Regions from separate parts of the Fictibacillus sp. UD genome, predicted to be linked through region 2. Evidence: a T-box and tRNA genes for the amino acid it is inferred to sense, from the RefSeq annotation. Region 2 holds a T-box; the other holds one or more tRNA genes.
The links. A T-box is a leader RNA that pairs with one kind of tRNA and senses whether it is charged. The one in region 2 lies ahead of argS (arginine--tRNA ligase), so its partner is inferred to be a tRNA-Arg.

Region 1: it encodes a tRNA-Arg, which carries the amino acid that the T-box ahead of argS (arginine--tRNA ligase) is inferred to sense. The anticodon was not compared.

Annotation. Positions count from the first base shown of each region.
Region 1 is NZ_JARUHH010000001.1:235,064-239,710, reverse strand. Features, by position in the region: gene ilvD (dihydroxy-acid dehydratase) at 1-1,163, opposite strand, end outside; gene ilvE (branched-chain-amino-acid transaminase) at 1,188-2,090, opposite strand; tRNA gene P8610_RS01210 (tRNA-Arg) at 2,494-2,570, opposite strand; tRNA gene P8610_RS01205 (tRNA-Gly) at 2,759-2,832, opposite strand; gene P8610_RS01200 (metallophosphoesterase family protein) at 2,904-3,446, opposite strand; gene P8610_RS01195 (XTP/dITP diphosphatase) at 3,431-4,042, opposite strand; gene P8610_RS01190 (hypothetical protein) at 4,087-4,209, opposite strand; gene P8610_RS01185 (GerMN domain-containing protein) at 4,632-4,647, opposite strand, start outside.
Region 2 is NZ_JARUHH010000003.1:201,947-206,593, reverse strand. Features, by position in the region: gene P8610_RS07240 (MATE family efflux transporter) at 1-973, opposite strand, end outside; gene P8610_RS07235 (hypothetical protein) at 1,061-1,342, shown strand; T-box leader at 1,390-1,597, shown strand; gene argS (arginine--tRNA ligase) at 1,642-3,324, shown strand; gene rarD (EamA family transporter RarD) at 3,430-4,365, shown strand; gene P8610_RS07220 (2-oxoglutarate dehydrogenase E1 component) at 4,537-4,647, shown strand, end outside.

The sequences.
Region 1 (4,647 bases), on a different contig from region 2:
ACACAGCCATCTGGCGCAACGTTTCCGTAAAGAATAGATAAGCCGCCAACTGGTGAATAAGCGTTTTCTTTTCTCCGGATAACATCGTCATCTAAAATTTCAGCGTGACGCACTCGTTCCTCTAGCGTTTTTCTCGAAATCGTTAATCGATCGTTATGAATAGCACCTTCCATTTTACAAAGTTCATTGATGATAGCGCTGACACCACCAGCTCTATGAACATCCTGCATGGAATAATCTGAAGCTGGACTAATCTTTGAGAGATAGGGAATTCTTTCTGCAATTTCATTGATTCGCGACAAGTCATAATCAATCTCAGCTTCATTTGCTATCGCAAGCATATGGAGAACAGTGTTAGTTGAGCCACCCATCGCCATATCTAATGCAAAAGCGTCATCAATAGCTTCTTTTGTGATAATATCTCTAGGTTTAATGTCGTTTTTCACAAGATCCATAAGTGATACGGCAGCTTCTTTATACAATGCTTTTCTATCATCTGATGTAGCTACGAGCGTACCGTTACCTGGTAATGTAATTCCTAACATCTCCATAATGGAATTCATGCTGTTAGCGGTAAACATACCAGAGCATGATCCGCAAGTCGGACAGGCACTCGTCTCAAGTTCCAATAGTTCTTCGCGAGTCATCTTTCCAGCAAGGTGAGATCCAACCCCTTCGAAGACCGAGGCAAGAGAAAGCGATTTTCCTGCCATTGATTTACCAGCTTCCATCGGACCGCCTGAAACAAATACGGCTGGTACATTCGTTCGAACAGCCGCCATCAGCATACCAGGTGTGATTTTATCGCAGTTTGGTATATAAAACACACCGTCAAACCAGTGGGCATTAATTACGGTTTCTGCAGCGTCTGCAATGACTTCTCTGCTCGGAAGCGAATACCTCATTCCAATATGCCCCATCGCAATACCGTCATCTACCCCGATCGTATTAAATTCAAAAGGTATTCCGCCTGCTTCTCTAATGGCTTCTTTTACCCACTCACCAACTTTGTTGAGATGCATATGCCCCGGAATAATATCAACATAGGAATTACAAACACCGATAAATGGTTTATCCATATCCTCTGGTGCAACTCCCGCTGCGTGGAGAAGACTTCTGTGCGGGGCTCTATCGATTCCTTGTTTGATCATATTACTGCGCATATCTGTAACACTCCTATACTTCTTTTATCCCGCTTGAACGGATTGATTTGAATAAACTTTCACACCTTCTTCAACTACTTTTTTTCTAAAGGATTCTAAAAGTTTGTTTGTATGCTCACCTGGAGCACCGTTTCCGATAACTCTGCCATCCACTTTTACAACTGCGATAACTTCAGCAGCCGTACCAGTTAAGAAAACTTCATCTGCTACATAAACATCGTGTCTCGTAAAAGGTTCTTCCACCATGTTGTAGCCCTGGTCGCGTGCAATCTCGACAATCGCGTTTCGCGTGATTCCTTCTAGAGCTCCTAAGTAACCTGGAGGCGTCTTAATGGTATTGCCTTTTATAATAAATACATTGTCAGCTGAACCTTCCGCCACATAGCCTTGATCGTTTAGCATAAGCGCTTCACTAACACCTGCAAGACTCGCTTCGATCTTGACTAAAATATTGTTTAAGTAATTTAATGATTTTACTTTAGGACTTAATACATCCGGACGATTTCTTCTGCTTGCCACCGTGATGATTTCTAAGCCAGTCTCATAAAGTTTCTTAGGGAAAAGAGCAAGCTGCTCTGCAATTACGATGACACCCGGCTGGCCGCAAGAGAAAGGATCCAGTCCTAAATTTCCTTTTCCTCGTGAGATAACTAAACGAATATAAGCATCACGATATTCATTTTTCTGGAGCGTTTCGACAATGATGTCTGTTAACTCTTCTTTAGTGTGTGGAATTTTAAGCATAATGGATTGAGCCGATTCGTATAAACGTTGAAGATGTTCGTCTAAACGATATACATTGCCGTTGTAAACACGAATACCTTCAAACACCCCATCTCCATATAAAAATCCATGATCATAAACTGAGACTTTGGCGTCTTCCTTTAATACGTACTCACCATTAACGTAAACCCATTGCTCCTGCATCGTGATCCTCCTTTTCTTTACATTTCAAATTATTAGAATTTTTTAAAAATAAGTTAATAATTGTTGACAATATTACGCCCATATTCCGTAAGGGTCAACCATGAATTTAAAGTTTTTTTATTATATTCTGACTTTTCTGTTATTTTGTATACGCTTACATTCCCATGGACATAAGGATAGTGAGTCATATAAAAACGTATTGTAAACATTTATGAAGCGCTTACAATTAGTGTGATAAAAAAAAGAGCCTTACACGATCATTGTTGTTTTTGAAATTAGTTGATGAAGAAATTTTCACTAAACTGTCTATAGAATTCAACAAAAAAACTCAAACAAAAAACACACCTTCCGTCCTTTAATAGAGGACATCAGGTGTGTCGATAATTGTTGTATGTATGTATTATGGCGTCCCAGGAGAGATTCGAACTCCCGACCGTACGCTTAGAAGGCGTATGCTCTATCCGGCTGAGCTACTGGGACATATGTATTGGAGCCCATTCCGCATAGCAATGCGCTTTCCGCATTACCATGCGCTGCGGGCACACAGTGATTTGTTCCACCTGTCGACCGTGGATACAAATATGTTTTTATAACATGCATTTTAAATGTAAGATCTGTAAACTTTAGATGTAACTTTTCATGTGCCATTTGAACGTGAGAAAAACAAATGGAGCGGGTGATGAGAATCGAACTCACGACCAGAGCTTGGAAGGCTCTTGTTTTACCACTAAACTACACCCGCAGACAATTTAGATCTTGTCGCGACGACATAACTAAATATACATGATATCCAAAAAAGAGTCAACCATTTTCTTAAACTTTTTTATTTTTATTATTTATCTTTTCCCCAAAGGTTTTACATAACTGATCTATACGTATACCATCTAATGAATAAAAACTTACTGAAACCATTCCTTCTTCAATCTCAAGGACTGCATATGTCTTTTCAAATGTCCCTCTTGGCAGTCTTATACTTCCTGGGTTGATGAAAATCATCCCTTCACGTTCAAAGGCTTCAGCAACATGTGAGTGTCCAAAACAAGCTATCTTTGCCCCAGTTTCTTCGGCTCGATAAGCAAGAGAAAGGTATGACATCTTCACATCGTACAAATGACCGTGTGTTATATATATACATGTTTGTCCTAACAGTTCAATCGCTTCATTGGGGAAATCATCGCCTAAATAATCCATATTTCCTTTTACCGTTACAAATCCAGACAGTTCTTCTGCATTTGTCGATAATTCGGAATCACCGCAATGTATCATTAAGTCAACTTCACCGTCAAAACGCTTCTTTAACGTTACTAATTCATCTGTTAAACCATGACTATCACTAACGATTAAGGCTTTTCCCATAGCAGATCCTCCTCATTGATCAGGTTCTTTAGTTTCATTAGGGCAACAGCTCTGTGGCTTATTTTATTTTTTTCTTCTTTCGCAAGTTCGGCCATAGAACGATTTAATTCAGGAACAAAGAAGATAGGGTCGTACCCAAATCCTTGAGATCCTCTTTTTTCTCTCAAAATTTCACCTTCACATTCACCTTTTACAACGATGGTCTTTTTATTCGGCCTTGCGAAAGCCAACGCACATACAAATCGAGCACTTCTTTGTGTTTCAGGTACGTTTTGAAGTTCAGCTAAAACTTTGTTCATATTATCTTCATCACTTTTCTGCAGCCCTGCATATCTTGCGGAATAAACGCCAGGCTTTCCTTCCAAAGCATCGATCTCTAAGCCTGAGTCATCAGCTATCACGGGTATGTTCATCTGTTGAGAAATCGTTTCCGCTTTTAAGATAGCATTTTCTTCAAACGTCGTTCCTGTTTCTTCGACATCAGGACTTCCTTCAATATCTGATAAAGAGAGGATCTCACACCCAAGATTCTCAAACATGGATTGAAATTCCTTTACTTTTCCTTTGTTTTTTGTAGCGATTAAGATCTTCATTATGTAAACCTCCGTTTTGTAAAAGTCCTTTATGTAAAACTTTGTCTTTATTGGTAGTAGTTGACTTCTGTTCCAGATACTCGCTTTCCGCGGGGCAGGCGGTGAGCCACATTTGTTCGTTTCACTCTTAAGTGTCTCACCTGCCCGCCTGTCCCGCAGGAGTCTCGCATCTTACACTCCATTCAACCGTCAAAGAAGAAAAGAAAAATAAGGAGTGAAAGCACAAACTTTTTTAAAAAACCTTTCCAAAAGTTTGCTGCAATAGGTGCCATTTGAAAGGCGTGTCACTGGTCATAAGAGAATAAAAGCCCCTCGCTACTATCTCTCTCGCTTGCAGACAATGTAGCTCACAGCACATCCCAGATAGAGACAACAAGAACTAAATCAAGTTGATTGGAGTGTAAGGCGCGAGACTCCTGCGGGACGAGTGATCAGGTGAGACCCTTAAAGGTGCAAAGCGGCAAGGGGCTCACCGGTCGCCCCGCGGAAAGGGAGCGCCTGAAATGGAAATCAACTACTTACAAGGACAACAAAGTTCATTAAAAAAGAGACGATTCCCTCGTCTCTTTACTGTATCACAACCTATTTGATTTTAAAATTCACCTGTA
Region 2 (4,647 bases):
CTGCAATGATTCCAATATAGCTATATTGTGCAGCGTCTTTAAATCGACCAGCCCCTACCTCAAATCCCACTGCAATGGTGAGAGCGAAAGAAATGCTCAACGGAAGCATATAGAGGAAGGACGCAAAATTGAGCGCAGCTTGGTGAGCGGCAATGGTAACCGTATTAAAATCACTCATTAGGAGAGTAACTGCTGCAAAAATACTTACTTCAAAAAAGATGGCAAGTCCGATCGGCACACCAATTTTTAATTGTTCTTTCCAAGCTTTTAATGAAGGGGTGTAAAACTTGCGAAATAGTTTATAACCTCTAAAAGGATTGAATTTCATAACAATGATTACGGTTATTAAAGCTGTTATCCAATACGTAATCGCGGAAGCAACACCTGCACCAATACCGCCTAATTCTGGGAATCCCGCTTTACCGAAGATCAACAGGTAATTAAAAACAGCATTTACAGGTAATCCAATTAGTGTAATAAACATCGTTATTCTTGTCTGACCAAGTGCATCTATAAAAGAACGCAATGCTCCGTATAAAAAAAGGGGTAGAATACCGCAAGCTAGAGCAATTAAATAGCCTCTTGCTACTTTCTCGACTTCTTGATCTAATGACATAGCTCCTAAAATTGGATTTAAAACCAATGAACCTAGTATAAGAACAATAATCGATACAACAACGGATAAGTATACAGCCTGCATCACGGATCTAGGTACACCTTTAGTATTTTTAGCTCCTTCAAGCTGTGAAACGATAGGAGTTAGTGCCATTAAGATTCCATTTAGCCCTGTAAATATAGGGACCCATAAACTTGATCCAATAGCGACACCTGCTAGTTGATCGGCTCCTGAACGCCCGCTCATTACCGTATCAAGAAAATTCATAGCATATAACCCCAACTGAGTGATTAAAACAGGAACGACTAATAATAGGAAACTTTTATATTTATCTCTAAATGAATATGTCTGTATCATCTGCATACTTCCTTTATTGTTTAAACTGTCAATTCAAGACAATGCATTATATCATAAAACATATGTAATCCACGTAAAGGAGTAACTATGAGCGTACAATTTCTTTTTGAAGTTCAATCTGTTCTGCCAGGAGAGCAAGCAGAAGAAAAAATCGTGCTTGTTTCTACAGAACTTTTATATAAAAACAGCGGTGAAACAATCTTTACTGGCGTTATACCTGTAAGGGTATCAAATCATGGAGTTTTTGTTTCAGTATCTGCCATATCTGCAGCATTCACTTCCAAATACTTGCGCACAGAAACACTTTTCAGGTTAAAGCGATATATAAAACAAATGAGAGATTACTTGGATATTGATAAAAAGGAATAAGTTGACTTTTTTCTTTCGCCCTCATATAATATGAAAAACTATATGACAGAATATTTATGAAAAAGAGAGTACTCTGTAAAAGTTGTCATAGCGAGCCAGGGTTGGTGAAAGCCTGGTACAACATTCAGACGAAGCGCACTTTGGAAATGTTTGCTTGAAATGATTAGTAGGGCAAACCGGGCACATCCCGTTAACAGGTCAAGCGGCCTTTTTAAGGCAATGAGAGTGGTACCGCGGTAATCATCCGTCTCTTCTAGTAACTAGAAGAGGCGGTTTTTTTATTTTGGGAGGGAGAAAGAATGAACGGTAAAAAACAATTTGCAATTTTTCTAAAGAATAAACTGGTTGATGAACGATCGTTGGACCAAATTGAGAAATTAATTGAAAAGCCAAAACAAATCCATCAAGGTGATCTAGCTTTTCCTTGTTTTCAACTGGCAAAGATTCTTAAGAAATCCCCGAATGAAATCGCGAGCGAGCTTGCTACAGGAACTATTCCAGATCAGTTTGAGAAAGCAGAAGCAGCAGGCGGTTATTTAAATGTATTCCTTAATAAAAAAAGGGCAGTTTTAGAGCTTTTAACGAAGATATTACAAGATAAAGAGAATTATGCAGATCATGATTTCGGCAATGAGAAGACAATTGTTTTCGATCTTTCCTCTCCTAATATCGCAAAACCTTTTTCTATGGGCCATCTCCGCTCTACCGTGATTGGCTCCTCATTAGCATCGATCAGTGAGAAATGCGGATACAAAACAGAAAGAATCAACTATATCGGTGATTGGGGTACTCAGTTCGGAAAGTTAATCTGCGCTTACTTAAAATGGGGAGAAGAAGATAAAGTACGAGCTAATCCGATTGAAGAATTAACAAAGCTCTATGTTCGTTTTCATGAAGAGGCAGAAAACGATCCTTCATTAAATGACGAGGGAAGAATGTGGTTCAAGAAATTAGAAGACCATGATCCGCAAGCAACAGAATTATGGATATGGTTTAAAGATGCTTCATTAAAAGCCTTTCAAAAGATATACGAACTTTTGGATGTACAGTTTGATTCATACAACGGAGAATCCTTTTTTAACGATAAGATGGAAGAAACGGTAGTAGAGCTTCAGAGAAAAAACTTGTTAGAAACGTCAGAAGGTGCTCAAATCGTTAGAATAGGTGACGATATTCCGCCATGTTTAATTAAAAAGACGGATGGTGCAACTCTTTATGCGACACGTGACCTTACTGCTGCCATCTATAGAAAGAACACGTACTCCTTCGATCAAGCCTTCTACGTGGTCGGTCATGAACAGTCATTACACTTTGAACAAGTGAAACGTGTCTTAAAAAAACTTGGCCATGATTGGGCAGATAACATGCACCATGTACCGTTTGGTCTAATCTTACAAGACGGTAAAAAGATGAGCACTCGTAAAGGGAGAACGGTACTTCTTGAAACAGTCCTAATTGAAGCAATACAGTTAGCTGAACAAAACATTCGAGAGAAGAACCCTGAACTAAAAGAACTAAAAACGGTGGCACAACAAGTTGGTGTAGGTGCAGTCATATTTCATGACCTTAAAAATGAAAAAGGAAACGACGTGGAATTTTCACTTGAGCAGATGCTTAGATTTGAAGGTGATACAGGTCCTTATGTCCAATATACAGCCACAAGAATTCAGACGCTATTAAACAAAGGAAACTTTGATGGGGAACTGCCGCAAGAAATTTCAATTGAGGAAGAAAGCTGGGATCTCATTTCTGTCTTAAATGATTTTCCTGCAATGGTTGAACAGGCCTTCAAACGAAAAGAACCTTCAGTCATTTCAAAATATTTGTTGAAGCTATCTCATAAATTTAATCAATATTATGCAAACAATAAAATTCTAAACAGTCCTGAAACATCCGAAAGATTGGCATTATGTGCGTCCGTCCAGATTGTTGTAAAAGAAGGTCTGCGATTATTAGGGATCCAAACACCAAATCGAATGTAAAAAGTGGGTGACTCAGCTGTTTAAGTCGTGTTGCTGGCTAACCTTTTATGTTCCGTTATATAATCTTATAACTTCAACTTATATAAGGGAATCGGGGAACGAAATATGAAAACTGATGAACATACAAAAGGCATATGGTATGCAGCATTATCCTATTTAATCTGGGGTTTTCTGCCTCTTTACTGGAAGCCGCTCGATTTAGTTGGTTCAGGTGAAATTTTAGCTCATCGTATCTTCTGGTCATTTTTACTGATGATCGGTGTAATGATCCTTTTAAAAAGGAAAAATACTTTACAAAAAGATTTAAGAGTACTCATTACCAATCGAAAACAATTTTTTTCCGTGTTAACTGCCTCCGTGTTGATTAGCGGAAATTGGGTGATGTATATTTGGGCAGTAAATACAAATCATGTAGTAGAAGCCAGTTTAGGTTATTACATTAACCCCCTTGTAAGTGTTGTGTTAGGCATGCTTGTACTAAAAGAAAAATTAAACAGCTGGCAAATTGTTTCGTTTGTTATTGCAGCATGCGGTGTTTTCCTACTGACATGGCAATATGGAGAATTCCCTTGGGTGGCGGTCTTTTTAGCTCTTTCTTTCGGCCTATATGGACTCGCAAAAAAATTAGGAAGTTTTGACTCGTTAACAGGGTTAACATTTGAAACCATGTTTGTTGTTCCTTTTGCCTTTATTTACTTAGTTTACCTTCAATGGAATGGTGAAGCTTCATTTGTTTCAGGAGGATCTTTAACAACATTTCTATTATGGGGAGCAGGACTCGTTACCGCCGTTCCACTGATTTGTTTTGCACAAGGTGTTAAACGTATTTCCATGACCATGATCGGTTTTCTACAATACATTGCACCGACTATTATGCTCATTTTAGGTGTGTTCCTGTATCATGAAACATTCAGCAGAATTCACGTTATTTCATTTACTTTAATTTGGATTGCACTCCTTATATTTACACTCAGCAGAACAAAATGGGCAAATTATCTCATAAATCGTAAAAAACAAAATTCACTTTCTGCGAAAATATAGTATAATGGCAATGACCATTGCTTACAGTTGAAACCTTATCAATGATAAGGTTCTTTTCATTCATTGTTTGAGAGCGCTTTAAATAGGGAAATATCAAGGGCGAGAAATGATGAATCACCTGTTAACAGCAACAGCACAATACTTACAAAGGGAAGCAGGAGGGAACAAAAGATGAGTCATCAACGTTCCAAATCAGAAAATCCTTGGCAAGGACTGAGCGGTCCAAACCTGGCTTATGTCCTTGAACTATATGATCAATATAGCGTGGATCCGGAATCTGTT